Massilia sp. METH4: one gene and its partner. The main gene of each other region encodes a partner of the protein of the gene in region 2 in a complex. Links are inferred from orthologs where the notes say so. Each region holds a gene or a part of one and is shown on either strand. Other genes may lie near its edges.

Region 1 (13,942 bases), 550 kb from region 2 along the record:
AGGTGGAAACGGACCTGCTGCAGACGAACCTGCTGCTGGAAGAAGCGATCGAGAAGCTGTCGCGCAATTTCATGGCGATCCACGAGGCCGTCAACGACCGGCAGGACACGATCCGCCTGCTGCTCGACGGCGGCACGCCGTCGCCCGAGGACAAGGAAAAGCTCGAGGCGATGAACGAGCAGGTGGGTGCCTACGTGAATGCGGCGATCACCAGCATGCAGTTCCAGGACCTGACGAGCCAGCTGATCGACCGCACCCTGAAGCGCGTGACGGGCTTGCGCGAATTCCTCGCCACGCTGGGCGCCCACGGCGCCGAGATGAACCCGGACAGCGACAACGACGAGATGGTCGAGCTGCTGGGGAAGGTCAGCATGGCGCTGGCGATCCAGAGCCTCGAGCTGCGCAATGTGCTGCGCAAGGCGGTAAGCCAGAAGCACCTCGAGAGCGGCGATATCGAGCTGTTCTGAGCGAACTGTTCCGAACGAATTGTTCCAGGCATCTGCCGGGACGAATGGATTGAAACACAGTGGGCCACGAAGTGCCCGAATTTTGATAAGTGAGAGAAGAAAATGGCTAAAACGATTCTTGCGGTTGACGATTCCAGCTCCCTGCGCCAGATGGTGGCGTTCAGCCTGAAGGCCGCCGGCTACCAGGTGGTGGAAGCGGTCGACGGCCAGGACGGACTGGAAAAGGCGAAGCAGGGCGCGGTCGACCTGGTGCTGACCGACCAGAACATGCCGAAGATGGATGGCCTGCAGCTCATCAAGAGCCTGCGCGAGCTGCCCGCCTACGCCAAGACGCCGATCCTGATGCTGACCACCGAATCGTCCGACGAGATGAAGGCCAAGGGCCGCGCGGCCGGTGCGAACGGCTGGCTGGTCAAGCCGTTCGACCCGCAACGCCTGATCGAGGTGGTCAAGAAGGTCATCGGCTGATATGTGCGCCACAAGCCTGGCAAACAGCAAAGCGGAGTTGTGCCATGACCATCGACATTAGCCAGTTCTTCCAGGTCTTCTTCGACGAAGCCGAGGAGCTGCTGGCTGAAATGGAACGGCTGCTGCTCGCGGTCGACGTGGACGCGCCGACCGAGGAAGACCTGAACGCGATCTTCCGCACCGCCCATTCGGTGAAGGGCGGCGCGGGCACGTTCGGGCTGACCGACATGACCGAAGTCACGCACGTGCTCGAGACCCTGCTGGACAAGATCCGCAAGGGCGAGATGGCGCTCACGCTCGATCACGTCGACGCCTTCCTGGCGGCCAAGGACGCGCTGAAGATGCAGCTCGACGGCCACCGGCTGGGCACGCCCGTTGACCAGGATGCCGTCGGCGACGTGCGCATGATGCTGCAACACCTGGCGCAGGACGTGCAGGTGGAAGCGATCGCCCACGTGGCTCCGGCGTTCCAGGGCGCGGCCGTGGACGAGGAGGCGATCGACCACAGCGGCGGGCGCCGCTGGCGGCTCGAGCTGCCGCCGATGGCGCATCGCGAGGTGACGGCGCTGGCGGCCGAGCTGGGCCTGCTGGCGCACGTGGTGGTCACGCCGATCGACGCGGAACGCAACGCGATGGTCGTGACCACGCACGAAAGCCTGGACGACATCGTGGCGATCTGCTCCTTCGTGCTGAACACGGAAGACATGAACATCGTCGAGCTGCCGCCGCTGACGGACGAGCAGGCCGCGGCCGAGCGTGCCGAGCGCAGCAAGGTCGAGGACGACCTGGGCTACGGCTTCTTCGAACCGTTGACTCCTGCCGAGACGATGGTCACGCAGGCGGGCGAAGGCTACGGCTTCTTCCAGCCTCTGGAAGAGATCCGCGCCAATGCCGAAACCGGCGCCGACGACGCGCGCGGCTACGGCTTCTTCCAGCCCGTCGAGCAGATTCGCGCGGCGGCCGGCATCAAGGATACGCCGGCCACGGAGTCCGTCGCGGAAGAAAAGAAGGCGCTGAAGAAGGAAGTGGAAAAGGCCGCCGTGGCGCACGGCCAGGGTGCCGAATCGTCGTCGATCCGCGTCTCGATCGAGAAGGTTGACCAGCTGATCAACCTGGTCGGCGAGCTGGTGATCACGCAGGCCATGATCGAGCAGCGCGCCGAGGTGCTGGACCCGATGCTGCACGAAAAGCTGCTGGCTTCCGTCAGCCAGCTGACGCGCAATACGCGCGACCTTCAGGAAGCGGTGATGTCGATCCGCATGATGCCGATGGACTTCGTGTTCTCGCGCTTCCCGCGCATGGTGCGCGACCTGGCCCACAAGCTGGGCAAGAAGGTCGACTTCATCACGAACGGCGCGGCGACGGAGCTGGACAAGGGCCTGATCGAGCGCATCGTCGATCCGCTGACGCACCTGGTGCGCAACAGCATCGACCACGGCATCGAAATGCCGGAGGTGCGGCGCGCGGCCGGCAAGGCCGACGCGGGCAGGCTGTTCCTGTCGGCCTCGCACCAGGGCGGCAACATCATCATCGAGGTATCCGACGACGGCGGCGGCCTGAATCGCGAGCGCATCCTGGCCAAGGCGAAGCAGAACGGCTTGCCGGTGTCGGACACGATGCCCGACGCCGACGTGTGGCAGCTGATTTTCGCGCCGGGCTTCTCGACGGCCGAGCAGGTGACCGACGTGTCCGGCCGCGGCGTGGGCATGGATGTCGTCAAGCGCAACATCACGGCGATGGGCGGCACCGTCGACATCCGCTCGGCCAAGGGCTTCGGCACCACGATCTCGATCTCGCTGCCGCTGACCCTGGCGATCCTGGACGGCATGTCGATCCGGGTGGGCGAGGAAGTCTACATCCTGCCGCTGGGCTTCGTGGTGGAGTCGCTGCAGCCCACGGAAAAGGATGTGCGCGAGATTTCCGGCAAGGGCCGCGTGGTCAAGGTGCGCGGCGAATACCTGCCGTTGATCCCGCTGTACCAGATGTTCGGCATCGCCCCGCGCTTTGCCGAACCGTGGGAAGGGATCCTCGTGATCCTGGAAACGGAAGGCAAGCGCGCCTGCCTGTTCGTCGACGAACTGGTCGGCCAGCAGCAGGTGGTGGTGAAGAACCTGGAATCGAATTACCGCAAGGTTGCCGGCATCTCCGGGGCGACGATCCTTGGCGATGGCGGGGTCGCGCTGATTCTCGACGTGGCGGCGCTGATCCGTTCGTCGCGCCAGCTGGTGGGCGAAACCACGCTGAGTACGCTGGGCTGAGCCCGGACGGATTGACTATCAATTTTGGAAAGCAAAGGAAACAACATGGCAGACGCAAACCAGAATGCCGACATCGCGGGCCACGAATTCCTGGCCTTCACGTTGGGCAAGGAAGAATACGGCATCGACATCCTGAAGGTGCAGGAAATCCGCGGCTACGAAGCGGTGACCCGCATCGCCAACGCGCCGGAGTTCATCAAGGGCGTGATCAACCTGCGCGGCATCATCATCCCGGTGGTGGACATGCGCATCAAGTTCCGCCTCGGCGAACCCGTGTACGACCAGTTCACGGTGGTGATCATCCTGAACATCGGCGGGCGCGTGGTGGGCATGGTGGTCGACAGCGTGTCCGACGTGACCACGCTGGAGCCGGAGCAGATCAAGCCATCGCCGGAAATGGGCACCGTGTTCTCTTCCGAATACATGATCGGCCTGGGTACCGTCGGTGAACGCATGCTGATCCTGATGGACATCGACAAGCTGATGTCGAGCCCGGAGATGGGGCTCATGGACAAGACGGCCGCGTAAGCGGAGCAGCACAGAACATTGGCGGACAGCGCCCCGCAAGAGGGCGCGCGTGGATACATCGAGAGATTGGATTGAACATGAGTGTACGGGATTACAAGATCGGCACGCGTCTCGGCATCGGTTTCGGCATCATCCTGCTGATACTGGTCGCCCTGGTGCTGACGGCTAACGGGCTGAACCACCGCAACAAGTCGCAGCTGAACGAGGGGCTGGAGCTGACCAGCGCGAAGAACCGCGAAGCGGCCGCGATGAAGAGCGCGATGCTGGAATCGGGCATCGCCATGCGCAATATCGGCCTGCAGTCCGATGTGGAGCTGATGCAGAAGGAAGAGGGCAAGGTCAAGTCGCACCACGCCCGCTTCGAGGAAGCGCGCGCCCGCCTGGAAAAGCTGGGCCTGGACGACGCCGAGAAGAAGGTGCTGGCCGAACTGGCCACGCTGGACAAGGAGGTGGGCGTGGCCTTCAACGACGCGATGGCGCAAGTGATGGCCTTCAATGCCGAGGGCGCGATCAAGATCATTTCCGGCCGCATCGACCCATTGAATACCCGTACGCTGGAAGCCCTGAACCGCCTCGTCGACATGCAGCACACCGCCATGAAGACGTTCCAGCAAACCTCGGTGGAAGCGGACAACCGCGTGCTGATGCTCACGCTGGTGCTGGGCGCGCTGGGCGTGACCGTGGGCGTGGTGTGCGCGATCTTCACGACGCGTTCGATCACGGTGCCGCTGGCGGGCGCCGTCGAAGTGGCGCAGCGCGTCGCCGCCGGCGAGCTGACCTCGCGCGTGGTCGTCGAGGGCAAGGATGAAACGAGCGAGTTGCTGCAGGCGCTGAAGGACATGAACGACAGCCTGGTGAAGACCGTGGGCCAGGTGCGCAGCGGCACCGAGACCATCGCGCTGGCCTCGCGGGAAATTGCAACGGGCAATGCCGACCTGTCGGCGCGCACCGAAACCCAGGCCAATTCGCTGGGCGAAACGGCCAGCTCGATGGGCACGCTGACGTCGACCGTGAAGCAGAACGCCGACAACGCACGCCAGGCGAACCAGTTGGCCGTCTCGGCATCCTCGGTGGCCGAAAAGGGCGGCGTGGTGGTCTCGCAGGTGGTCGACACGATGGGTTCGATCAAGGCCAGCTCCTCGAAGATCGTCGACATCATCGGCGTCATCGACGGCATCGCGTTCCAGACCAACATCCTGGCGCTGAACGCCGCGGTGGAAGCGGCGCGTGCCGGCGAGCAGGGCCGCGGCTTCGCGGTGGTTGCTTCCGAGGTGCGCAGCCTGGCGCAGCGTTCGGCCGGCGCCGCCAAGGAAATCAAGGCGCTGATCGACGATTCCGTGACCAAGGTCGATGCCGGCGGCAAGCTGGTCGACGAGGCCGGCCAGACGATGGAACTGATCGTGACGTCGATCCGCCAGGTGGCCGACATCATGGGCGAAATCACCGCTGCCACGCAGGAACAGAGCCAGGGTATCGAGGAAGTGAACGTGGCGATCGCGCAGATGGACGACATGACGCAGCAGAACGCCGCCCTGGTGGAAGAGGCCGCGGCGGCCGCCGAAAGCATGCAGGACCAGGCGCAGCGCCTGGCCGAGGCGGTGGCGATCTTCAAGCTCGGCAACGAAGCCGCGGCGGCGGCACTGGCCGCCCCGGTCGCGGCCAAGCCGGTGGCGAAGGCGCCGGTGGCGAAAACGCCGGTTCGCGCGGTGGCGATGACACCGCCGGCCGCAAAGAAGCCCGCCCCGGCGTCGGCTGACGACGGCTGGGAAGAGTTCTGAACCGCGGGGAGCGATGATGTCCAGGGAAACCGTCAAGGAGTTCGACTTCAACGGCCGCGACTTCGAGCGCGTGCGGGGGCTGATCTACAAGCGGGCCGGCATTTCGCTGGCCGATAGCAAGCAGGAGATGGTCTACAGCCGCCTGGCGCGCCGCCTGCGCGCCACCGGCATCACGTCGTTCGCCAGGTACCTGGACGACCTGGAAGCGGGCCGCATGCCGAACGAGTGGGAATCGTTTACCAACGCGCTGACGACGAACCTCACGTCGTTCTTCCGCGAGGCACACCATTTCCCGCTGCTGGCCGACCACGTGAAGAAGCACAAGGGCGAGACCCTGAACATCTGGTGCTCGGCCAGTTCGACCGGCGAGGAGCCGTATTCGATCGCGATCACCGTGTGCGAGGCACTGGGCACATTGAGCCCGCCGGTGCACATCATCGCGACCGATATCGACACGAACGTGCTGGCCACGGCGGCCAACGGCATCTATCCGATCGAGCGCATCGAAAAACTCAGCGCCGAGCAGCAGCGCCGCTTCTTCCTGAAAGGGAAGGGCGACAAGGCGGGCATGGTGCGGGCGCGTCCCGAACTGCGCCAGCTGATCACGTACCGGCAACTGAACCTGCTGGAGGACAAGTGGGATATCCGCGGCCCGTTCGACGTGATCTTCTGCCGCAACGTGATGATCTATTTCGACAAGGCCACGCAGCGCAAGATCCTGTCGCGCTTCGTGCCGCTGATGAAGCCCGACGCGCTGCTGTTCGCCGGGCATTCCGAGAATTTCCTGTACGTGTCCGACGCGCTGAAGCTGCGCGGCAAGACCGTCTACGAGCTCGACAACTCCGCACGCGCGCTTGCGAACCAGCGCGCATAACTACGCGAACGCCCCTTCGGTTGCAAGCGTCAGCGAAAGCCATACGATGGACAAAGAACACATCGCCACCAACGTCTACTTCGACCGCACCTTCGATTGCGAAGCGGCGAAGATACTGCCGGGCGAGTACTACTTCACGCACAAGGACATGCTGATCGTGACGGTGCTGGGCTCGTGCGTGTCGGCCTGCATCCGCGACCGCGTGTCCGGCCTGGGCGGCATGAACCATTTCATGCTGCCCGATGGCGGCGCGGAGGCGAACAGCCCCGTGTCGGCGTCCGCCCGCTACGGCACCTACGCGATGGAAATCCTGATCAACAGCCTCCTGAAGGCGGGCGCGCGCCGCGACAACCTGGAAGCGAAGGTGTTCGGCGGCGGCGCAGTGCTCAAGGGCTTCACCGCGATGAACGTGGGCGAGCGCAATGCGGCGTTCGTCCAGACTTTCCTGCGCAACGAGCGCATTCGCATCGTGGCCGAGGACTTGAACGATGTCTATCCGCGCAAGGTGTACTTCTTCCCGCGCACGGGCAAGGTGCTCGTGAAGAAGCTGATGCAGTCGCATAACGACACGTTGGCCAAGCGCGAAATCGAATACGCAAGCCGCCTGAAGGTACAGCCTGTGGCCGGCGAAATCGAACTGTTCTGACAAGGCATTTTGTTGAGGGGACTATGAAGATCAAGGTGGTGGTTGTCGACGACTCGGCGCTGATCCGCAGCGTGATGACCGAAATTATCAACAGCCAGCCGGACATGGAAGTGGTGGGCACGGCGCCCGACCCGCTGGTGGCGCGCGAACTGATCAAGCAAACCAATCCGCACGTGCTGACCCTGGACGTGGAAATGCCGAAGATGGACGGCCTGGATTTCCTTGAAAAGCTGATGCGGCTGCGGCCGATGCCGGTGGTGATGGTGTCCTCCCTGACCGAGCGCGGTTCCGAGATCACGATGCGCGCGCTGGAACTGGGCGCCGTCGACTTCGTGCAGAAGCCGAAGATCTCGATCCAGACGGGGATGCGCGAGTATGCCGACCTGATCGCGGACAAGATCCGCGCGGCGGCCAAGGCCCGTATCCGCGCCCGCACGCTGCCCCAAGCGGGCGCCGAAGGGCACGCACCCCTGCCACAATTACGCAATCCGCTGATGTCGTCCGAAAAACTGATCATCGTCGGTGCGTCCACCGGCGGTACCGAGGCGATCCGGGAATTCCTGATGCAGATGCCGTCCGACTGCCCGGGGATCCTGATCACGCAGCACATGCCGGAAGGGTTTACACGCTCGTTCGCCAAGCGCCTGGATTCGCTGTGCAAGATTTCGGTGCAGGAGGCGCAAGGCAACGAGCGCGTGCTGCCGGGCCATGCGTATATCGCGCCCGGCCATTCGCACTTGCTGCTGGCGCGTTCCGGCGCGAACTACATGACGAAGCTCGACCAGGGCGAACCCGTCAATCGCCACCGGCCGTCGGTCGATGTGCTGTTCCGCTCCGCGGCCCAGCACGCCGGCAAGAACGCGGTGGGGGTGATCCTGACCGGCATGGGCAAGGACGGCGCGGCGGGCATGCTGGAGATGAAGGCGGCCGGGGCGTATAATTTTGCTCAGGATGAGGCCAGTTGCGTCGTCTTCGGCATGCCGCGCGAGGCGATCGCCGTGGGCGCTACCCACGAGGTGGGGGCGTTGCAGGCGCTGCCGGGCATGGTGCTGGGTTATCTGGCGCAACACGGGATGCGCGCATTGCGCGTGTAGCGAACAGTACGACGTGCGTTCGAAGGTGCATACTGCACCAAAGTGGCGTGAACATCGGTGTGGCATTGGCGTGATAGATACGGATATCGTGTTTTCGCATGCATTTACGGGGAGTTTCATTCCCTCGAGGCAACTTAAATGCTATCCTTCAATTTGCTGGTGGCGCGACCCAACCCCGACACTAATATTTGATAACCGCGTAGAGAAACAACGGAGCAATTCATGGCTGATCCAAAGATGAAATTTTTGGTTGTAGACGACTTCTCGACGATGCGCCGCATCGTCCGGAATCTGTTGAAAGAACTGGGTTATGCCAATGTCGACGAAGCCGAGGACGGCGTGATGGCCCTGGCCAAGCTGCGTTCGGAACAGTTCGACTTCGTCGTGTCCGACTGGAACATGCCGAACATGGATGGCCTGACCATGCTGCAGAACATCCGCGCCGATCCCGCGCTGGCCAAGCTGCCGGTGCTGATGGTGACCGCCGAGGCGAAGAAGGAAAACATCATCGCGGCGGCCCAGGCCGGCGCCAACGGCTACGTCGTCAAGCCTTTCACGGCGGCCACGCTGGACGAGAAGCTGAATAAGATCTTCGAAAAGCTCGGAGCCTGATTTATGGTTGAGCAAGCCGGCATCGCCGCCGCGGGCAGCGTGGATTCTCATGAGGAGTTCCTGGCGCGCATCGGGCACATGACCCGTGCGCTGCACGAGAACCTGCGCGGCCTGGGCCTCGACAAATTGATCGAAAAGGCGGCCGAGGATATCCCGGACGCCCGCGATCGCCTCGATTACGTGGCGCGCCTCTCCGAAGACGCGGCGCAGAAGGTGCTCAACGCCACGGACGAAGCCGGCCCGCTGCAGGACCGCATCTGCAGCGACGCGAAAGAGCTGTCCGGCGCCTGGCAGGCACTGCTGGACGGCCAGGGCACGAGCAACGCCGACTGGCGCGCGCTCGCGCAGCGCACGATCGCCACGCTGGGTGCGACCACCGATGCCACCAGCGCCACCAAGTCCCACCTGATGGACATCATGATGGCCCAGGACTTCCAGGACCTGACGGGCCAGGTGATCAAGCGCGTCACCGGTATCGCGCAAAACCTCGAGCAGCAGCTCGTGCAGACGCTGATCGACTTCGCTCCCGAGCAGTTGAAGAAGGAAATCGACAACGGCCTGTTGAACGGGCCGCAGATCGACAAGTCGAAAGAGGGCATCGTGGCCGACCAGAGCCAGGTCGACGACCTGCTCGACAGCCTCGGTTTCTGATCCAGGCGGGCCGCGCGGCCCGCTTGCTGCTGCCTTCCGCTCCCCGCCGCCTCCATACCCATGCACCAGACGCATTTCCTCGTCCGCGAGCCGCTGCTCGACCCGCAGCAGCGCGTGGTCGGCTACGAACTGGCGTGGCAGAACGACCCGAGCGTGGTGCCCCTGCTTTCCGAACTGGAAGACCTGGTCGGCTTCGTGGCTTCCCACGTCAACGATCCCGGGCGCGGCTGGCTGCTGCGCGACAAGACGCTGTTCCTGCAGGCCGTTCCCGGCATGCTGTCGACCGATGCGCTGCACGACCTGCCGCCGCGGCATACGGTGCTGTCGATCCGCACGGCCGAGCTGGCCAATCCCGACACGCTGGCCGCCGTGCGCGCACTGCGCGCCGGCGACGTTGGCATCCTGCTGCGCAACTGCGACCTGGCCCGCGTGGGCAATCGCCTGCCGATGATCGCATCGTACGTGGAGGTGCGCTTTACCGGCGGCGACGTGGCCGCGCAGGCGCGCGCCTATGCGGCGCTGAAGCAGTCGTCGGTGCGCATGGTCGGCCGCCCGGTGGCGACCTGGGAAGACTTCGACGCCTGCGCCGCGCTCGGCATCGACGCCTTCGTGGGCAAGCTGCACCTGACGCCCCGGCCGGGGCCGGACGTGAAGGGCCTGAACCCGGCGCAGACGGTGATCCTGCAGCTGATGCAGATGGTGCAGGCCAATGCCGACGTGGCGAAGATCGAAAGCGTGTTGAAGCGCGACGCCGCGCTGTCCTACAAGCTGCTCCGCTACATCAACTCGGCCGGCTTCGGCGCCGGCCGCGAGATCCAGTCATTGAAGCAAGCCATCACGCTGCTGGGCTACCAGCCGCTGTACCGCTGGCTTACGCTGCTGCTGGCCACCGCCAGCACGAGCGGCTACTCGCCGGTGCTGCTGGAAACGGCCGTGGTGCGCGGCCGGCTGGCCGAATTGCTGGGCACCGCCGCTCTTGGCCGCGCCGACGCCGAGAACGTCTTCGTGGCCGGCATGTTCTCGCTGCTGGACCGGCTGCTGGGCATACCGATGAAGGATGTGCTGGAAACGGTGCCGCTGTCCGCGGAAATCGTGACCGCACTGCTGGAGCGGGGCGGGCGCTTTGGTCCCTACCTGGCGCTGGCCGAAGCGTGTGAACTGAACTCGCACCTGGTCGGCTCCCTGGCCGCGTCGCTGCAACTGACGCCGGAAGAGGTCAACAAGGCGCACCTTTCGGCGCTGGCATGGACGCAGAATGTGACGGGGTGAGGTCCTGAGTGTCTGACCGTTGGCGCCAGAGTTTGGTGTCGCACACCATTTCGGGCACGGCCCGAAATGGTGTGCGACACCGGTTTTCTTACGGGCTGGCTACGGTATGGGAAAACCGGTGTCGCACACCATTTCCTGCGGAAATGATGTCCGACACCAGTTGCTTCGTCGCCTGCGGATGCTTCAGATTTCGAGGTTATCGATCAACCGCGTCGTCCCCAGCTTCGCCGCCGCGAGCACGACCAGTGGCTCGCCCTGCGCGAGATCGCCGGCATTGGGCGGTTGCAGATCGACCCGCTTGCGGATGCTGATGTAATCGGGTTTCCACCCCCGCGCCGCCAGGTCGTCCATCGCCTTGTGCTCGAGCTGGAACACATCCAGGTGCCCGGCGCGCATTTCGTTGGCGACGAAGTTCAGCGCCTGGAACAGCGCCGGCGCTTCGGCCCGCTCGGCCGCGGACAGGTACATATTGCGGGACGACAGCGCCAGGCCGTCGTCGGCGCGGAACGTCTCGGCGCCGATGATCTGCGTGGGCAGCGCGAACTGGCGCGCCATGTTCCGCACGATCATCAATTGCTGGTAATCCTTCTTGCCGAACACGGCCACCTTCGGCTGCACGCAGGAAAACAGCTTCGTCACCACCGTGCACACGCCGTTGAAGAAGCCCGGGCGGAATTCGCCTTCCAGGATATTGCCGAGGCCATCCGGGGGCTGCACACGGTATTCCTGCGGTTCCGGGTACATATCCTTCTCGGTCGGCGCGAACAGCACATAGACGCCTTCCTTTTCCAGCTTTTCCACGTCCGCCTGGAACGTGCGCGGGTACTTGTCGAAGTCCTCGTTCGGGCCGAACTGCAGGCGGTTCACGAAGATGGAGGCGACGACGGGGTCGCCATGCTTGCGCGCCAGCCGCATCAGCGACAGGTGGCCTTCGTGCAGGTTGCCCATCGTGGGCACGAACGCGGTGCGCAACTGGCCCGAGAGCTGGTCGCGCAATTCTTCGATGGAGGAAATGATTTTCATAATGTTCTTCTTGAGTGGAGCAAGGCCGTGGTGGGCCTTATTCTAGGGAAGCGCTGATTTATTCATGGCGGCGATCTTGGCCCTGAAAAACGCGCCCAGCTGCGTCACAAATGGCCCGCCATACCTTAGTATGACAGGCCATTTGCGTCTTGCTGGACACGTTTTTCAGGACCAATCTCATCCACCAGCAATAAATCAGCGCTTCCCTAGGCCGGTGAATAGGCCAGGCGCACATAAATGGGCGCGAACGGTTCGGCCTGGGTAATTTCGATCAGCGTTTCCTTCGCCAGTTCCAGCATGGCGACGAAATTCACGACGAGCACGGGCACGCCGCCAGCCGGCTCGAACAGGTCGGCGAATTCCACGAAGCGCTGCGATTGCAGGCGGCGCAGGATGATCGTCATGTGCTCGCGCACCGACAGTTCCTCGCGCGTGATGCGGTGATGCTGTTTCAGCTTGGCCCGTTTCATCAGGTCGCGCCAGGCCCCTTGCAGGTCCGCCGCGCTGACCTCGGGCCACACGGGCACGAGGCTTTGCTCGATATAAATCTGCGTGCGCACGAAGTCGCGGTCCACCTGGGGCAGGGCATTCAGGTCGTAGGCGGCCAGCTTGATCTGCTCGTACTCGAGCAGGCGGCGCACCAGTTCGGCACGGGGGTCTTCGGCCTCGAGCTCGATATCGTGCGGCCGCTGCGGCAGCAGCATGCGCGACTTGATTTCTATGAGCATGGCGGCCATCAGCAGGTACTCAGCGGCCAGTTCCAAATTCGACAGGCGGATCTGCTCCACGTACTGCAGGTATTGCAGCGTGACCTGGGCCATCGGAATGTCGAGGATATTGAAATTCTGGCGGCGGATCAGGTAAAGCAGCAGGTCGAGCGGACCTTCGAACGCTTCGAGGAAGATTTCCAGAGCGTCGGGGGGGATGTACAGGTCGTTCGGCAGCTTCAGCAGGGGCTCGCCATACAGGCGTGCCAAAGCGGCGCCGTCGGCGTCCGCCGCGGCGCTGTCAGGCGCCGGTGTCGCCCCGGTGGGGGCAACCGGCATATCCGCGGTGGCGACGTCGGATGCCCCGGTCGAGGCATCGTCGGCGTCGCCTGCCGCGTCCTGTGGCAGCATCCGTGCCTTCCGTGAAAGTTACAGCTTGGTCTGGTAAACGTAAGGCTGTTGTGCAATGCGGGATGCGCGCTGGCGGGCTTGCTCGTCCAGCGTCGTCGGGGACTTGTCCCACAGCAGGGCGCGGCCTGCCTGCTGGCCTGCCTCGATCTGCGGATTCTTCTCTTTCAGACCCTTGATGAACTGGGTGTGCTCGGACTCGTACATGCGGTGTTGTTTGAACAGGAGTTTCATATCGTGAAAGAAAGGTGGAAACCAGCGCGTATTCTACCGCGCTGCGGCATGCTCAAGGGAATTTCTCCACCTTTCCACGGCTGAGTTCTGGCGTCTCTGCAACGCCTTGTCCGATCGGTTATTCTTTCCTGCAATGAATTCACGACTGACACTCCATACCGCGTTTCTGCTCACCCTCGCGCCGATGCTATGGGCGGGCAATGCCATTGTCGGCCGGCTCGTCCACGACCTGGTGCCGCCGATGACGCTGAACTTCCTGCGCTGGCTGCTTGCGCTGTTGATCCTGCTGCCGCTGGCCGGGCCGGTTTTCCGCCGCGGCAGCAGCCTGTGGCCGCACTGGAAACGCTTCGCGGTATTGGGCCTGCTCGGCGTGGGCATGTACAACGCGCTGCAATACCTGGCGCTGCAGAGCAGCACGCCGATCAATGTCACGCTCGTGGCGGCCGGCATGCCGGTGTGGATGATGGCGACGGGCTGGCTGTTTTTCGGCGCCGCCGTCACCCGGCGGCAAATGATCGGCGCCGTATTGTCGATCGGCGGCGTATTGGTCGTGCTGGCGCGCGGCGAATGGAATCATTTGCTGGAATTGCGCCTCGTTGCCGGCGATTTATTCATGATCCTGGCAACAATTGCGTGGTCGCTGTATAGCTGGCTGTTGACGCGCACGGCCGAGCCGTCCTCGCTGCGTGCCGATTGGGCGGCATTCCTGGGTGCGCAAGTCGGATTCGGCGTGCTGTGGTCCGGCGCATTTGCGGCCGGCGAATGGGCGCTGCTCCATCCGGCAATCCACTGGAACGGCACGCTGATGGCCGCGCTGGTTTATGTCGCCATCGGCCCGGCCATTATCGCTTTCCGCTGCTGGGGTGCAGGCGTACAACAGGCAGGGCCAGCCATTGCCGCGTTCTTCAGTAACCTGACGCCGCTG
Region 2 (15,093 bases):
CGAGCGTGCCCAGGATCACGGCCTTCAGGCCCGCCTTCCCTTCCTGGGCACCGGCGCGCGACTGCGTGCCCACCTTCAGCACCTCGGCCGCGGCCACGCCTTCCGGGTACGGCAGCTTCGATTCCGCGACAAGGGCGCGGCGCAGCGGGATCGTGTACATCACGCCCAGCACGCCGCCGATGGCACAAGCACCGAAGGTGGGCCAGAACGGGATCTCGGCCCACCAGCCGACCATCAGGAGGCCGGGCAGCACGAAGATCACCGAAGCCAGCGTGCCGGCGGCCGAGGCGATCGTCTGCACGATATTGTTTTCCTGGATCGTTGCGTCCTTGAACGCCGACAGCAGCGCCATCGAGATGACGGCGGCAGGAATCGACGTGGCGAAGGTAAGGCCGACTCTCAGGCCGAGATAGACTTGGGCGGCCGTGAAGACGAGCGTGATGAGGATGCCGAGGATGATCCCCCGCGCCGAAAATTCAAGTGGATTGGACGAAGAGGGTTGGCTCATCCTGGTTTCTCCCGGTAGCCCCCGGATTTGTGATCCAGGATTGTTATCGTATGGTCAATGAGGGTGGTCAATGCTGGGCGGGATATTACGACAGATTTGGTGCGGCGCCAATGATTGCTGGCGCATATCGAAATGCAGTGTTTGCGGGCTGTGGGATGAGAAAACCGGTGTCGCACACTTTTTCCGGGAAAGGCCCGGAAAAAGTGTGCGACACCAGCGCGTATACCCCGCGGCGGATGCCGGGGTCCGACCCGCCGGGTCGGACCCGGTCCCTGCCGTTGGGTGCAGGACGTGCGGCGCCGCGCCAGCCTCAATCGTCGTCGTTCGGGTCCAGCTCCGGAAACATCACGCTGGTGAAGCCGAACTTGCTGAAATCGACGATCCGGCTCGGATACAGGATGCCGTGCAGATGATCCACCTCGTGCTGCACGACCCGCGCATGGAAGCCCTCGGCATCGCGCGAAATGCGGTTACCGTGCTGGTCGAAGCCTTCGTAATGCAGCCGCGTGTAGCGCGGCACGCTGCCGCGCAGGCCGGGCACGGACAGGCAGCCTTCGAAGCCCTCTTCCTTCTCTTCCGACAAGGGCGTGAGCACCGGGTTGATCAGCACCGTCTCCGGCACTTGCGGCGCATCGGGGTAGCGCGGGTTCGACTTGAAGCCGAAGATCATCACCTGCAGGTTCACGCCGATCTGCGGCGCGGCCAGGCCGGCGCCATTGGCGGCGTGCATCGTGTCGAACATGTCGGCGATCAGCGCATGCAGCGCGGGCGTGCCGAAGTCGCGCACCGGGTCGGCCTGCCGCAACAGGCGGGCATCGCCCATCTTGAGGATTTCACGGACGGTCACAGCGTCTCCCTGGTTTGCGCCACGAATTCGGCGAAGGCGGCACCCGTTTCCGGGTGCTTCAAGCCCATCGCCACGGTAGCTTTCAGGTAGCCCAGCTTGGAGCCGCAGTCATAGCGCTGGCCTTCGTAGCGGTAGGCCAGTACGCGCTCGTGCTGCAGCAGCGCGGCGATGCCGTCGGTCAGCTGGATCTCGCCGCCGGCGCCCATGCCGACCTGCTCGAGGAAATCGAAGATGCGCGCCGACAACACGTAGCGGCCCACCACGGCGAGCGTGGACGGCGCCTCCTCGGGTTTCGGTTTCTCGACGATGCCCGATACCAGCTCGAGCCTGTCGCGATACGGCGAGGCGCTGACGATGCCGTACTGGCGCGTCTGCTCGCGCGGCACTTCCTGCACGGCCAGCAGGCTGGCGCGCTCGAAGTCGTAGCGTTCCGTCATCTGCGCCAGCACTGGCCGCACGTCCTCGGGCGTATCCATGAAATCGTCCGCCAGCAGCACCGCAAACGGTTCGTCGCCGACGATGGGCCGCGCGCACAGCACCGCGTGGCCCAGGCCCAGCGGCGCGGACTGGCGGATGTAGATGCAGTTCACGTGCTTGGGAATCACGTTCTGCACCAGTTCCAGCAACTGCTGCTTGTTTGCCGCCTCCAGTTCCGCTTCCAGCTCGTAGGCCTTGTCGAAATGGTCTTCGATGGCGCGCTTGTTGCGGCCGGTGATGAAGACCAGGTCGGTAATGCCCGCCGCCACCGCCTCCTCCACGGCATACTGGATGAGCGGCTTGTCGACGATGGGCAGCATCTCCTTTGGCTGCGCCTTGGTGGCGGGGAGGAAACGGCTGCCCAGGCCGGCGACGGGGAAAACGGCTTTGCGGATTGCGTTCATCTTTGTTCTCGCCAGAAATCTTGCAGAAAAACCGGTGACAGGCACCGTTTTCCAGGAAATGTTGCAAAGAAACCGGTGCCTGGGCTGGATGATGGCTTGCAAGCCATCATTCGTTCCGCAGGCGCAGAGCATGCTCTGCGAAACCCCTGCTCCACCACCGGTTTTGGTGCAACTATTTGCCCAGCAGCGCCAGCAGGGCTGCTTCGTCCAGGATCGTGACGCCGAGTTCCTCGGCTTTCGCGAGCTTGCTGCCGGCTTCGGCGCCGGCGACCACGTACGAGGTTTTCTTCGAGACGGAACCGGAAACCTTGCCGCCCGCCGCTTCGATCATGGCGCCGGCGGCGTCGCGCGACAGGGTCGGCAGCGTGCCGGTCAGCACGAAGGTCTTGCCCGCCAGCGGCCCTTCTTCGACGGCGGCCGTGTCCGGCAGCTGTTCGAGCAGCTCGGTACGCAGCGCGGAGAGCGACATCAGCATGTCCCGGTTCGCCTGCGATGCCATCCACTCCTCGAGCGAAGCGACGACGTTGGCCGGCAGGCCATACACGCCGAACACCTTCTGGAACGCCAGCTTTTCCAAGGTCATGCCATCGGCCAGCAACTGCCTTGCGCGCGGCTCGGTGAGCTTCGGGATGCCCAGGGCGGCGAGCAGCTTCACTTCGTCGAGCTTCTCGCGCAGCTGCGCCTTCGGCGCATGCTCGCCCTGCGGCGTCACGCCGGCGGCGAGCAGCGCGTCGATGGCCTGCTGGTTCTTCTCTTCCGCGAAGAAGTCGGCGATCGATTCGGCCACCGTGCCGCCGATGTCCGGCAGCACCCGCAGCAGCGCGGCCGGGGCGCGGCGCACCAGCTCGAACTTGCCGAGCCAGTCGGCCAGCGTCTTGCCCGTCGATTCGCCCACGTGCCGGATGCCCAGCGCAAACAGCAGCCGTTCCAGCGGCGGCTTCTTGCTGGCCTCGATCGCGGCCAGCAGGTTGTCGGCCCACTTGGTCGCCACCTTGCCCTGCTTGACCGTCTCCGGCGTGGTGCCGTCGCGCTCGTCGGCCGCCAGCTTCATGCGCAGCAGGTCGTCCAGCGTCAGCTTGTACAGGTCCGCCACGCCATGCACCAGGTTGCATTCGACGAGGCTGTCGATGTAGCGGTCGCCCAGGCCTTCGATATCCATCATGCGGCGGCCGGCGAAGTGGCGGATCGCTTCCTTGCGCTGGGCCGCGCACGTCAGGCCGCCGGAGCAGCGCGCCACCGCCTCGCCTTCCTCGCGCACCACGTGCGAGCCGCACACGGGGCAGGTATTCGGCAGCACATAGGCCGCCGGCTCCGGCGTGGGCCGCTTGTCCAGCACCACCGCCAGCACCTCGGGGATCACGTCGCCGGCACGGCGCACGATGACGGTATCGCCCACGCGCACATCCTTGCGGCGCACCTCGTCCTCGTTGTGCAGCGTGGCGTTGGTGACGGTCACGCCGCCCACGAACACGGGCACCAGCCGCGCCACCGGCGTGATGGCGCCGGTGCGGCCCACCTGCACCTCGATCGCCTGCACCGTGGTCAGCGCCTCTTCGGCCGGGAACTTATGGGCCAGCGCGAAGCGCGGCGCGCGCGAGACGAAGCCAAGGGCGCGCTGGTCTTCCACGCGGTTGACCTTGTAGACGACGCCATCGATCTCGTACGGCATCGCCGGCCGGGCCTTGCCGATCCGTGCGTAAAACTCGAGCAGGCCATCCTTGCCCGTCACCACGGCGCGTTCCTTCGCCACCGGCAGGCCCAGTTCCGCGTACCAGTCCAGCAGGCCGGAATGGGTCGCGGGCATGTCCGCGCCCACGAGTTCGCCGATGCCGTAGGCGAAGAAGCGCAGCTTGCGCTGGGCGGTAATGCGCGAATCGAGCTGGCGCAGCGCACCGGCGGCGGCATTGCGCGGGTTGACGAATTCCTTCTGCCCGGCCGCGCGCTGGCGCTCGTTCATGGCGGCGAAATCGGCCTTGAACATCAGTACTTCGCCGCGCACCTCGAGCACTTCCGGCAGGTCGTTCCCGTGCAGGCGCAGCGGAATCGACTTGATCGTGCGGATGTTGGTCGACACGTCCTCGCCCGTATAGCCGTCGCCGCGCGTGGCGGCCTGCACGAACACGCCGTTCTCGTAGCGCAGGTTGATGGCCAGGCCGTCGAATTTCAGCTCGGCCGCATAGTCGACCTGCACCGCGTCGAGTCCTTCACGCACGCGGCGGTCGAAGTTTTCGATGTCCTCGTCGGTAAAACCGTTGTTCAGCGACAGCATCGGCACCGCGTGCGTCACGGCCGCGAACTGCTCGCCCGGCGGCGCGCCCACGCGCTGCGTGGGCGAATCGGGCAAGGCCAGTTCCGGATGCCGCGCCTCGAGCTGCTGCAGCTCGGCGAACAGCTTGTCGTACTCGGCGTCGGGGATCGTTGGCGCATCCAGCACGTGGTAGGCATGCAGGTGACGGTTCAGCTCCGACGTCAGCCATGCGGCGCGTTCGGCGGGGCTCTGGAGGTCTTGGCTCATTTAGTACCAGGAATCAGTTGAACAGCCGCAACGCGCGCGTGGAGCCGGCGGGGATATCGGAAGCTTCCATGTCGGCATAGAACTCCTTCACCTGCCCGGCGATCTCGGCGATCGAGGCGTCGGAGAGCGGCTGGTTGTAGTCGTCGACGATGATCGCGTCTAGCCGCTGCACCAGCGACTTCGCGCAGGCGATCATGGCGCCGAAGCCGTCGCGCGCCGGCGCCACGCAGGGCACGTCCAGCAGCAGGGTAAGGCGCCCCGTCGTTTCCTCGGCCGGCGACACATTGGTCGACAGCGTGAAGAGCTGGCCGCCCTCGCCGTCCGCCATCACGAAGCGACCGTCCGGACGCAGGTCGAAGCCCTGCTTTTCCAGCGCGCCGACCAGCGTGGTCACATCCCACGGCGCGCCGTTGGCGGCCAGGTTCACGCCCAGCTGGGCGTCGTGGTTGGCCACGAAGCGGTGCAGGTTCTTCGCCTCGGCCATCACTTCCATCATGTCGGGAATCTGCGGTTCGGCGCCGATCTCGTCGGCCACGGTGCGCAGGCGCGTCACCAGTTCTGAGTATTCGAGTTCGTTCAGGGCCGTGGTGCGGCTGGCCAGCTGCACCCCACCCTGCAATTTCGTGTACACGATGCCGTGCTGGATCGGCAGCCAGTCGCCGGAAACGGCCAGGCCCACGTAATGCACCGGCTTGTTGCCGACCAGGCGCAGCTTCTGCAAGGCCGGCAGCAGCTTCTCACCGCGCATCGGCGCGGCCATCTCCAGCGGCAGCAGGCAATCGATCAGCGGATCGACGAGGGCGGTGGCCAGCTCGGATGGCGGCACGGCTGCGTCGGCGCTGCGCACCGGAACCGGCGGCTCGACGATCGGCGCGGGTGCCGGGGCAGCAGCCGGCGGGGGCGCCGGGGCCGGAGCCGCGGAGGGTGCGGGAGCTGCGACCGGCGCCGCGGTGACGGGTTCGGCAGCGGCAACCGGAGCGGCCGCAGGAATGTCCAGCGTGGGCTCGGCGGGAACCTTCACCTCGGGTTCGGCATGTTGCACGTCGTCTGCGACCACGCTGGGCGCCACGATATCGTCGTGGGGCGGCTTGCCGTAGGCGCCGGAGCCGGCATCGACCATGGGCACATCGCCCAGCGAGAAGCTGGGTTCCGCCCGCGCCGCGACGCCATCGGCGGCGGCATCGGCCGTGATGTCGAGGCCAGGCTCGTCGCTGCGGCGCATCAGCACGTCGTCATGCTCGGACGCGAAGGCCCGTTCGACGCTCTTCTTGGCCTTGTGCTCCTGCCACTTGTTGTAGATGAATACGCCGGCGACGAATACGCCGGCAGCTGCGATCAAACTGGTCTGGAAATCTGTCATGCTGCTTGTGCCTCGGTAGCGAAATGGGCGGCGGCTTCGATATCCACCGCCACGATGCGCGATACGCCCTGCTCCTGCATCGTCACACCGATCAGTTGAGTGGCCATCTCCATCGCGATCTTGTTGTGCGAGATGAAGAGGAATTGGGTCTGGTCCGACATGCGTTTCACCATCTTGCAGAAACGTTCCGTGTTTGCGTCGTCCAGCGGCGCGTCGACTTCGTCGAGCAGGCAGAACGGCGCCGGATTCAGGCGGAACATGGAGAACACGAGGGCCGTTGCCGTCAGCGCCTTTTCACCGCCGGACAGCAGGTGGATCGTCGCATTCTTCTTGCCCGGCGGCTGGGCCATCACCTGCACGCCGGAATCGAGGATCTCGTCGCCCGTCATGATCAGTTTAGCCTGCCCGCCACCAAACAGGATCGGGAACAGTTCGGAGAAGTGGCCGTTCACGCGGTCGAACGTTTCCTGCAACAGGTCGCGCGTTTCCTTGTCGATCTTGGCGATCGCGTCTTCCAGCGTGGCGATCGCTTCCAGCAGGTCGCGGTTTTGCGCGTCCAGGAAATTCTTGCGCTCGGAAGCCTGCGCCAGCTCGTCGAGGGCGGCCAGGTTGACGGCGCCCAGCGCGGCGATCGCATTGGTCAGCCGCGTCACTTCGGCTTGCAGGTATTGCGCCTTCATGTCCGGCTGCAGCTTGGCCGAGAGCGTAGCTTCGTCGGCCTGCACCTCGGCCAGCTGCTGGGCGAACTGCTCCTGATTCAGGCGCGCGGCCTGCTCCTTCAGCTGGATCTCCGTGATGCGGTCGCGCTGCGGTTGCAGGCTGCGTTCGCCGCTCATGCGCGCTTCCTCGGCGTGGCGTAACTGCTGCGTGATCTGGTCGAGCTCGTGACGCGCGTCGGCCAGCGCGCGTTCCTGCTGCGTGCGGCGGTCGAGCAAGTCCTGCAAGCCTTCGTGCGCGGTACCGGCTTCCAGGCCGGCCAGTTCCAGCTCGCCCGCGCGCAGGCTCTCGACCACCTGGGCCGCCTGCGTGCTGGCGGTGGCGATGTTGCGGCGCAGTTCGTCGATACGATTACGCGCCGACTTCTCGGCGAATTCCGCTTCCTGCGCGCGGCGCTCCAGGTCACGCAGTGCCTCGCGGGCATCAGCCAGCCGCGCCTCGATGCGCAGGTAGCCCTCCTGCCCTTCCTCGTGCTCGCCCTGCAATTCGGCCAGCGCCATGTCGAGCTGTTCGAATTTCTCTTCCGATTCCAGCTTGGCCTGCATCTGCTCCGCTTCCTGCGCGGCGATCTCGGCGAGATCGGTTTCGATCTGCGTGCTGCGCTGGTTGAAGCGCGCCTCGATCTCGGACAGCTTCACCACTTCCAGCTGCAAGGCGTGCACGGACGACGTGAGCGACTGGTTTTTCTGCCGCAGCTCGGCGACGACGCGGCCGTGGTTCGTTACCGCCGCCTCGGCGCGCACGGCGCGGGCGCGCGCTTCCTCGGCCAGCATGGCCTGGGCGCGCAGCTGCTTGCCGATATTGTCGATCTCCTGCTGGCGCCCCAGCATGCCTTCCTGCTCGGAGTCGGCGGCATGGAAGCGCACGCTCGACTGCGTCACGATATGGCCCTGGCGCGTGACGAAGGACGCGCCGGCCGGCAGGTGGCCGCGGTTCGAGAATGCCTGCGCCGTATCCTCGGCCACGAAGACCTGGTGCAGCCAGTCCTGCAGCACACCGCGCAAGCCCGGGTCGTTCAGTTTCAGCAGGTCGAGCAGCGGCTTGAAGCCCACCGGGGCGGCCGGTGCCGGCGCCGCGGTGAGCGGCGCGAACAGCGCCAGCTTGGCCGGCGGCGCATCGCCGATGAAATGCTTGGCCCAGTCGAGGTTCGAGACCTGCAGCGCGCCGGCGCGCTCGCGCAGCACGGATTCCACCGCGGCTTCCCAGCCCGGCTCGATGGCCAGCTGCTGCCACAGGCGCGGCAACTCGTCCAGCCCATGCTTCTTGAGCCATGGCGTGACCTTGCCCTGGGTTTGCACCCGCTCCTGCAACTGGCGCAGCGCCGTCAGGCGCGCTTCCAGCTGGGCGCTGGCGGCCGTTTCGCCTTGCACCGCGGCTTGCGCGGCACGGCGCTCCTCTTCCAGGCGCGGCTGCTGTTCCAGCGCCTCGTCCAGCTGCATGCCGGTTTCTTCCAGCGCCTGCTGCTTTTCCTCGAGCTGGTAGCGCAGGTTTTCCAGGTGCGACGCATCCGGCATCGCCAGGCCATTGCGCTCCTGCTGCAGCCGCTCGCGCCGCGTGGCCAGGCTGGCGAGGATGTTCGACGCATTGCGCTGGTGCGCCGATTCCAGCTCCAGCTGCTGCTGCATCCCCATGATGCGGGCGCGCGACTCGGTGGATTTTTCCTGGGCTGCGCGCCATTCGCCTTCGAGCAGCGGCAGCAGCTCGGCCTTCTGTTCGGCCAGCATGCGCGATTCCTCGACCTTGGCCGCCAGTTCCTCGAGGTTGAAATCCGCCTCCTCCAGCTGGCCGCGGTATTCCTCGGCCTGCTGCTGCCACTGGTCGCGCTGCGCGGCCAGTGTGCCGAGCTGCTGCTGCAGGCGCGTGCGCGATTCGACCACGAACTTGATCTGCGCTTCCAGGCTGCCGATTTCCGCGTTGGTCTGGTACAGCGCCCCTTGGGCGGTGTGCAGGCGGTCACCAACGGCGAAGTGCGCCTGGCGCATCTGCTCCAGCGACAGTTCCACATTGCGCAGCCTGGCGGTCTGCTCTTCGAGATCGGTCTGCGCCTGCAGCATCTCGCCAAACCAGCGCGCTTGCTCGGCCTGTGCCTCGTTGCGCCGCAGCAGCCACAGGAGCTTCTGCTTTTCATCCTGTTCCGCCTGCAGCTGGTGGAACCGGGTGGCGATCGCCGCCTGGCCTTCGAGCTTTTCCAGGTTGCCGGAAAGCTCGCGCAGGATGTCTTCCACGCGCAGCAGGTTGTCGCGCGTGTCGTGCAGGCGATTCTCCGTCTCGCGGCGGCGCTCCTTGTACTTCGAGACGCCGGCGGCTTCCTCGAGGAACACGCGCAATTCCTCGGGCCGCGACTCGATGATGCGGGCGATCATGCCCTGGCCGATGATGGCGTAGGCGCGCGGCCCCAGGCCGGTGCCCAGGAAGATGTCCTGGATATCGCGCCGGCGCACCGGCTGGCCGTTGATGTAGTAGGTGGACGTGCCGTCGCGCGTGAGCGTGCGCTTGACGGCGATCTCGGCATACTGGCCCCATTGGCCGGATGCCTTGCCGTCGTGATTGTCGAACACGAGTTCGACGGACGCGCGGCCGGCAGGCTTGCGATGGGTGGAGCCGTTGAAGATCACATCCTGCATCGACTCGCCGCGCAGCTCGGACGCCTTCGATTCGCCCAGCACCCAGCGCACCGCGTCGATGATGTTCGACTTGCCGCAGCCGTTCGGCCCCACCACGCCTACCAGCTGCCCGGGCACCTGGAAATTGGTGGGATCGACGAACGACTTAAATCCCGACAATTTAATGGATGATAGACGCACGTAGAGGAATGTATCTTGCCCGACTGTTGTTCGCCCGGCAGGCTGGTTGCAAAGGTGGTTATCATACCATCGCCCGCCAGGGGGCTGGACAAAATCGCACTATTGCGCTGGCGGCAGCAGGCCAGGGACAGGAAACCAGCGCCGGCAAGCAGCCGGCGGTTTTCTAGCTCTCGCGGTGCGCCTTGTATCGCTTGCCCTCGGGGCCCAGCTTCCACGCACGCTCGACCGGATCGGAGCCGGACAGGTACATGGCCACGTCCCGCACCCACCGCTCGGCCGGCATGGGCTTGGTGAACGGCATGACGAGCACCAGCGGCACGCACAGGGCGGCCAGGGCCCGGGTAAAGCCGGCCGGCTGTTCGCTGCGCGCCGTCATGATGAACGCCGCCGCCACCGCCAGCCCGACGGCGCCGCCCAGCACCACTTCCGACAGCGAATGGGCCAGCACCGGCACACGGGAAAGGCTGACCAGCGCCGCGAGCAGGATGCCGGCGGCCAGGGCAACGTGGCGCGTCAGCGACGGAGCCTTCAGGAACAGCAGATAGAACACGACGGGATACACGGCACACGCGCGCATCGCATGGCCGGACAGGCCGGCGAACTTCCATTCAGGGATGCCGATGCCCCAGCCATACCAGGCGACCTTGGTCACCACGACGAGCAGCAGGCCGATTCCGAACAGCAGGCACCACGACAGCGACAGGCGCCACGTGCGCCCGGCCAGCAGCCACACGGCCACAGCCACGCCCAGCGGCCCCGTTACACTCATACTGCCCAGCGCGGAAAGCGCCATCCACAACAACGTCATCGATAGGTCCCTTGATTGCCTGCACCACGCGGTTATACCATAAGAAATTGCCATCGGGCAATTGCAGCAGCGTTTCGTGGCCAGCTCGGCAGCGTAGAGCCAATATATTAGGTTCTTCTTAAGCTTGTCGATTTACTCACAAGACAAGCCGGACCTGCGGGGATAACAGACAGCCTCGGGCATCACGTTAGCGCACTCGTCCGCACGTGTGTTCGATAGCGTACATAAGTCCTTGTATTGATGAGCTTTATGCTCGCGCTACAAGCGCTAGTCCTACAGGGCCTGACGGCAAACTCCGATATCCGCCCACTGATCAAAAACGCATCATTTCGCTACCGGAAACGCATCCACCACGCATTCAATGCGGCGGCACACGGAAGCGTCTTCGGTGCACGTTCCCCACTCCATTGAAAGGAAAGCAAAATGGCTTCGAATCAGAAAAGCGGTGGCAACAAGCAAGGTTCTTCATCCGGCAGCTCGAAGCAGTCCGGCAACCAGGGCTCCCGTTCGGGTGGCACCCAGGGCGGCACGCCGGAGCAGCACGCCGAAGCCGGCCGCCAGAGCCACAAGAACGATGGCAAGAAGTCGGGCTCGAAAAAGTAATTCCGGAAGTTATACCGTCGTGCGCGACGGGCATCCGCCTGCGGATGCCTCATCATGAGAAGAGCTTGGAAAGGTAGCGCCGTTCCAAGCTCTTTTCTCATGCCCGCAATTCAGATATTGGTGACGCGCTTGCCCTTCGGCGGGCGGAAATCGCGCACTTCGTTGACCAGCCCGACCTTGGCCGCTTCGCGTGCCGTCAGGTGCAGGTCGGCATGGGCGTGGACCAGCCAGTGCTCTTCGGAGAGTTGCACGTGCTGGCGCAGGATCGATTCCGTGCGGGCATCGTCGGCCTGCAAGCCTTCGACGATGATGCGCAGCGCATCGGGCCGCGCCCCGGACGGCGCACTGGCGTGCGACTTGTGCACCATGAAGCGCCCTGTCTCGCTCGCGTAGCGTTCCTGGCCCGACAGGAACAGGATCACCGCGATCGACGCCACCGCCCCGCCGTTGTACATGACGATCTTGATCGGCAGGTTCGACAGGTAGTTGTACAGGCACAGGCCATCGCTCACGTAACCGCCGTTCGATTGCAGCAGGATGTGCGCGGTTTCCACGCCATCTTCCGTCATGTCCGCCACCGCCTCGAACACGCGGTGCACCATATCGCTGTTGACGTCGCCCGACAACGTAAACCAGGCTGCCCCGTTGAGTTTTTGCTTATCCTCGCTCATGGTTTTTCTTACCCCTAAAAAACGGTGTGGCTTATTCTAGCGCACGCCCTGTTTTGGGGACGCACGACCGGGTGGCAGGGGTGTTGTTGGGGATTGCCCTCGATCAAGGGAACCTGATGCATGGCAAAGTCACCCTAGCGCGCGGACTCATGCCACCTGCGCAACAATACTGCCCCTACCCCACTCGCCGCGGCAAACAGCGCAAAGCCCAGCATCGTCGCGGCAATCACCTCGGCAAACAGCAAGGCCGTATCCATCCGCCCTTGGGCGAACACGATCTGCACACCCAGCCCGCCGCCGGAGTTCCCCGCACCGATGATGAATTCGCCCACGATGGCGCCGATCACCGACAGGCCTGCGGAAATTCGCAGTCCGGCCAGCGTATGCGGCAGCGCGGCGGGCAGCCGCAGGCGGATGAAAGTGCGCCAGCGGCCAGCGCGGTGCAGGGCGAACAGCTCGAGAAGTTGTTGCGGTGTGGAGCGCAAGCCCAGCAAGGTGTTGTTCACGATCGGGAACAGCGCCATGATCAGCGCGATCAGCACCACCGACCGCTCGTTGTAGCCGCTCCACAGCACGATCAGGGGCGCGACGGCGACCACGGGCACGGTTTGCAGCAGCACCGCGTACGGATACAGGCAGCGCTCCAGCAGGCGCGCCTGGCTCATGGCGGCCGCCAGGGCGATGCCCAGCACCGCTGCCGAGGCATAGCCGAGCACCGCCTCGCGCAGTGTGGTCAGGGCGGAGGCGGCCAGCAGCCCGGCATTGCCGGCGGTGGCCGATGCGACCTCCAGCGGCGACGGCAAGAGATAGCCCTTGCCCTGGTAGACCGTCAGGCAAAGTGCCTGCCAGGCGGCGATCGCCAGCAAGGCCAGCGCCGGTGCGGGAACTGCCTGCGCGGCGAACCGGTAAAAGGAAAGAGAACGTTCAGCCATCAGGACCTCAATATGGTGGATGCACGCAGCGTGGCGCTGACCTGGCCCGCCAGTGCCGCGAACGCGGGGCTGGCGCGCAGTTCTGGCGCGCGCGGGAAGGGAAACGGCACATCGAAGACCTGCACGACACGCCCAGGACGCGGTGCCATCACCACCACCCGTTGGGACAGGAACAGGGCTTCGTGCACATTATGCGTGACGAGCACGCCAGTGAAACCCGCGTCCTGCCACAGCTGCGACAGCTGTTCCTGCAGCAGGTCGCGGGTAAGCTCGTCGACGGCCGCCAGCGGCTCGTCCAGCAACAGCAGGTCGGGCCGCAGCGCGAGCGCGCGGGCCAGCGACAGCCGCATCCGCATGCCGCCCGACAGTTCATGCGGGTAGGCATGGCCAAAGCCAGCCAGCCCCACTTGCGTCAGCACTTCGGCGGCGCGAGCCCGGCGTGCCGCCGGCGTCCAATCCTCCAGCTCCATCAGCAACTGCGCATTGCCGTCGACCGTACGCCACGGCAGCAGCGCCGGTTCCTGGAACACGAAGGCCGGGGTGCCGCCGCCGCGCCGGCACCCGCCCGTGCTCGGTGCGACCAGGCCGGCGATGATCCTGAGCAGCGTGGACTTGCCGCAGCCGGACTGACCGACCAGGGACGTGAATGAGCCTGCCGGCAGCGCCAGGTCGACCGCGTCCAGTGCCTGCAAGCCATTGTCGTAACGCTTCGTCACTCCCTCCAGCGTCACCCCTGCTCTTTCGCTCATGGACCGCAACCCGGAATCAAAGTGTTGTCGAATGCCGTCTTTTCATCGAAGCCGGCCGGCAGGAACTTCACGGACTGCAGCTGGGCCGCCAGCTCGCGCCAGCGCGCCGCGCTCATGCAGCCGAAGCGGGCAGGATCGCCAGCCAGTTGCGTATCGATCAGCTCGCGGCTGGCGGTGTCGTACAGCGCCGGGGGGATCTGCTGGTTCATGGTGGTCAGCAGTGGGCGCAGCGCGGCCGGGTTCGCCGCGTAGCTGCGCCAGCCCTGGCGAACGGCGGCTACCGTGGCGCGCACCACGGCCGGCTTGGTGCGAATCATGTCGTCCGTGGTGAACAGCACGCCATACGAACGGTAACCCAGCGATGCCAGTGTGATCTGCTGCACGGCCAGCCCCGCCGCAGCCATGCGCGCCGGCAGGTACAGCGAATAACCCTGCTGCACCATGCTCGGGTCGTTACGGAACAGGCTCAGGTCGCCGCTGACAGGGATTGTGCGCGCGCCATCGAGGCGGTAGTGGTGCCGCAGCCATTCCCAGTATGCGCTGCCCAGGTTGACGGCAAAGGTGCGGCCGCGCAGGTCGCGGATCGATTTCACGGCCGGGTCGCGGTGGTATACGAGCGTGTACGGCACGTGATCGAGGTGCGCCAGCACCGCGCGCACCGGGGCTCCGCGGGCCCGCGCCAGCAGCAGGTCGTCCGCATTGGCGATGCCGAATTCGGCCTGGCCGGAGGCCACCTGAGGAATCGTCTGGATGCGGGGGCCGCCCTGCTGCACGGCGATGGCGACGCCGGCATCGCGGCCCAGCTTGCCCTGCTGCGCCTGCCAATAGCCGGCCTGGTCCGGTTGCGCGAACCAGTTCAGCAGGATGCGTACCGGCACCGGCTCCGCGGCCTGGGCCAGCGCTGCCCCGGCCAGCAATGCGGTGGACACCGCTCCCTTCACGACATTGGCGAAGCGCATGCTCAACCCTCCAGCCAGGGCAGTTGAGCGCGGCTGTAGCGGAACGTCTGGAATACGCTGTTCTGGCGCCCCGGGACGTAGCTGCGCGCTGCCTCGTCCGGGTATTCGGCGAACCACGGGATGATGTATTCCCACACCAATTCGCCGGCCGGCGTGACTTCGAAGAGGCGCCCCGTGGCCGATTCGGTCACGTGCGTATTCCCGTTCGGCAGGCGCTGCGCGCTGCCCATGTAGGCCGTGTAGAACGCATTGACCAGTTCATCCTGGTACGACCAGACGATGCGTTGCGTGCGCGGCTCGATTTCCAGCACGCGCGAAAACACCACGTGCTGGCCCTTCCGAAAGTTGCCGTTGTCGAAGGCAAGGATATTGCCGTTCTCCAGGGCCACCGGCGCATGCTGGTGCGATACCACTTCAGGGCCGATATGCAGCTTCACCTTGCCGCTCGCCCTGTCCACGCCGATGATGCCGCTGGTGGTGCGAAGACTCATCAGCACCAGGCCTTCGGCCGTCACGTCCAGGCCATTTACGAGCGGCCAGTGGTGGCGGCCGAAGCCCGCCGCGATCGGGAACGCTTCCGGTTCGAGGTGTTCCCATGCCTTCCATTCCCACACGATCTCTCCGGCGCGGTTCACCTCCCGTATCACGTCGCCGTAGGTCATTTCGTCGGCGCCCTTGGCCGTGCCGCCGGGAATGCGCCGGGCGAAACCGGGCGGCAGCGGCGCGCAACCCGCATACA

The links.
Region 1: the proteins of smc (region 2) and V6Z91_RS29070 are in contact, whole or in part, in a crystal structure (PDB 3ZGX), measured with the Bacillus subtilis proteins. The link is inferred for Massilia sp. METH4 from one-to-one orthologs.

What each region holds. Positions count from the first base shown.
Region 1 is NZ_CP146614.1:6,693,045-6,706,986, reverse strand. What follows is about bases 10,795-13,676. They hold V6Z91_RS29070 (ScpA family protein), read right to left. Parts: upstream 12,715-13,676; coding sequence 11,875-12,714; downstream 10,795-11,874. Other genes in these bases: V6Z91_RS29060 (DMT family transporter), read left to right, coding at 13,151-13,676; V6Z91_RS29065 (DUF3460 family protein), read right to left, coding at 12,805-13,017; panC (pantoate--beta-alanine ligase), read right to left, coding at 10,829-11,668. Also shown: V6Z91_RS29130 (chemotaxis protein), read left to right, coding at 1-467; V6Z91_RS29125 (response regulator), read left to right, coding at 570-935; chemotaxis protein CheA, read left to right, coding at 980-3,193; V6Z91_RS29115 (chemotaxis protein CheW), read left to right, coding at 3,239-3,721; V6Z91_RS29110 (methyl-accepting chemotaxis protein), read left to right, coding at 3,799-5,499; V6Z91_RS29105 (CheR family methyltransferase), read left to right, coding at 5,513-6,373; chemoreceptor glutamine deamidase CheD, read left to right, coding at 6,420-7,019; V6Z91_RS29095 (chemotaxis response regulator protein-glutamate methylesterase), read left to right, coding at 7,043-8,113; chemotaxis response regulator CheY, read left to right, coding at 8,336-8,725; protein phosphatase CheZ, read left to right, coding at 8,729-9,376; V6Z91_RS29080 (HDOD domain-containing protein), read left to right, coding at 9,437-10,645; more of V6Z91_RS29060, read left to right, coding at 13,677-13,942. UniProt on the Bacillus subtilis protein: Participates in chromosomal partition during cell division. May act via the formation of a condensin-like complex containing Smc and ScpB that pull DNA away from mid-cell into both cell halves.
Region 2 is NZ_CP146614.1:6,135,645-6,150,737, forward strand. The notes cover bases 5,908-9,940. They hold smc (chromosome segregation protein SMC), read right to left. Parts: upstream 9,633-9,940; coding sequence 6,108-9,632; downstream 5,908-6,107. Other genes in these bases: V6Z91_RS26770 (cell division protein ZipA C-terminal FtsZ-binding domain-containing protein), read right to left, coding at 5,908-6,111; V6Z91_RS26780 (phosphatase PAP2 family protein), read right to left, coding at 9,796-9,940. Also shown: V6Z91_RS26750 (oligopeptide transporter, OPT family), read right to left, coding at 1-508; def (peptide deformylase), read right to left, coding at 819-1,355; UTP--glucose-1-phosphate uridylyltransferase GalU, read right to left, coding at 1,352-2,236; NAD-dependent DNA ligase LigA, read right to left, coding at 2,409-4,751; more of V6Z91_RS26770, read right to left, coding at 4,765-5,907; more of V6Z91_RS26780, read right to left, coding at 9,941-10,440; V6Z91_RS26785 (hypothetical protein), read left to right, coding at 10,864-11,043; V6Z91_RS26790 (ATP-dependent Clp protease proteolytic subunit), read right to left, coding at 11,154-11,714; V6Z91_RS26795 (ABC transporter permease), read right to left, coding at 11,849-12,646; V6Z91_RS26800 (ABC transporter ATP-binding protein), read right to left, coding at 12,646-13,395; V6Z91_RS26805 (ABC transporter substrate-binding protein), read right to left, coding at 13,392-14,354; V6Z91_RS26810 (aryl-sulfate sulfotransferase), read right to left, coding at 14,357-15,093. UniProt on the Bacillus subtilis protein: Required for chromosome condensation and partitioning.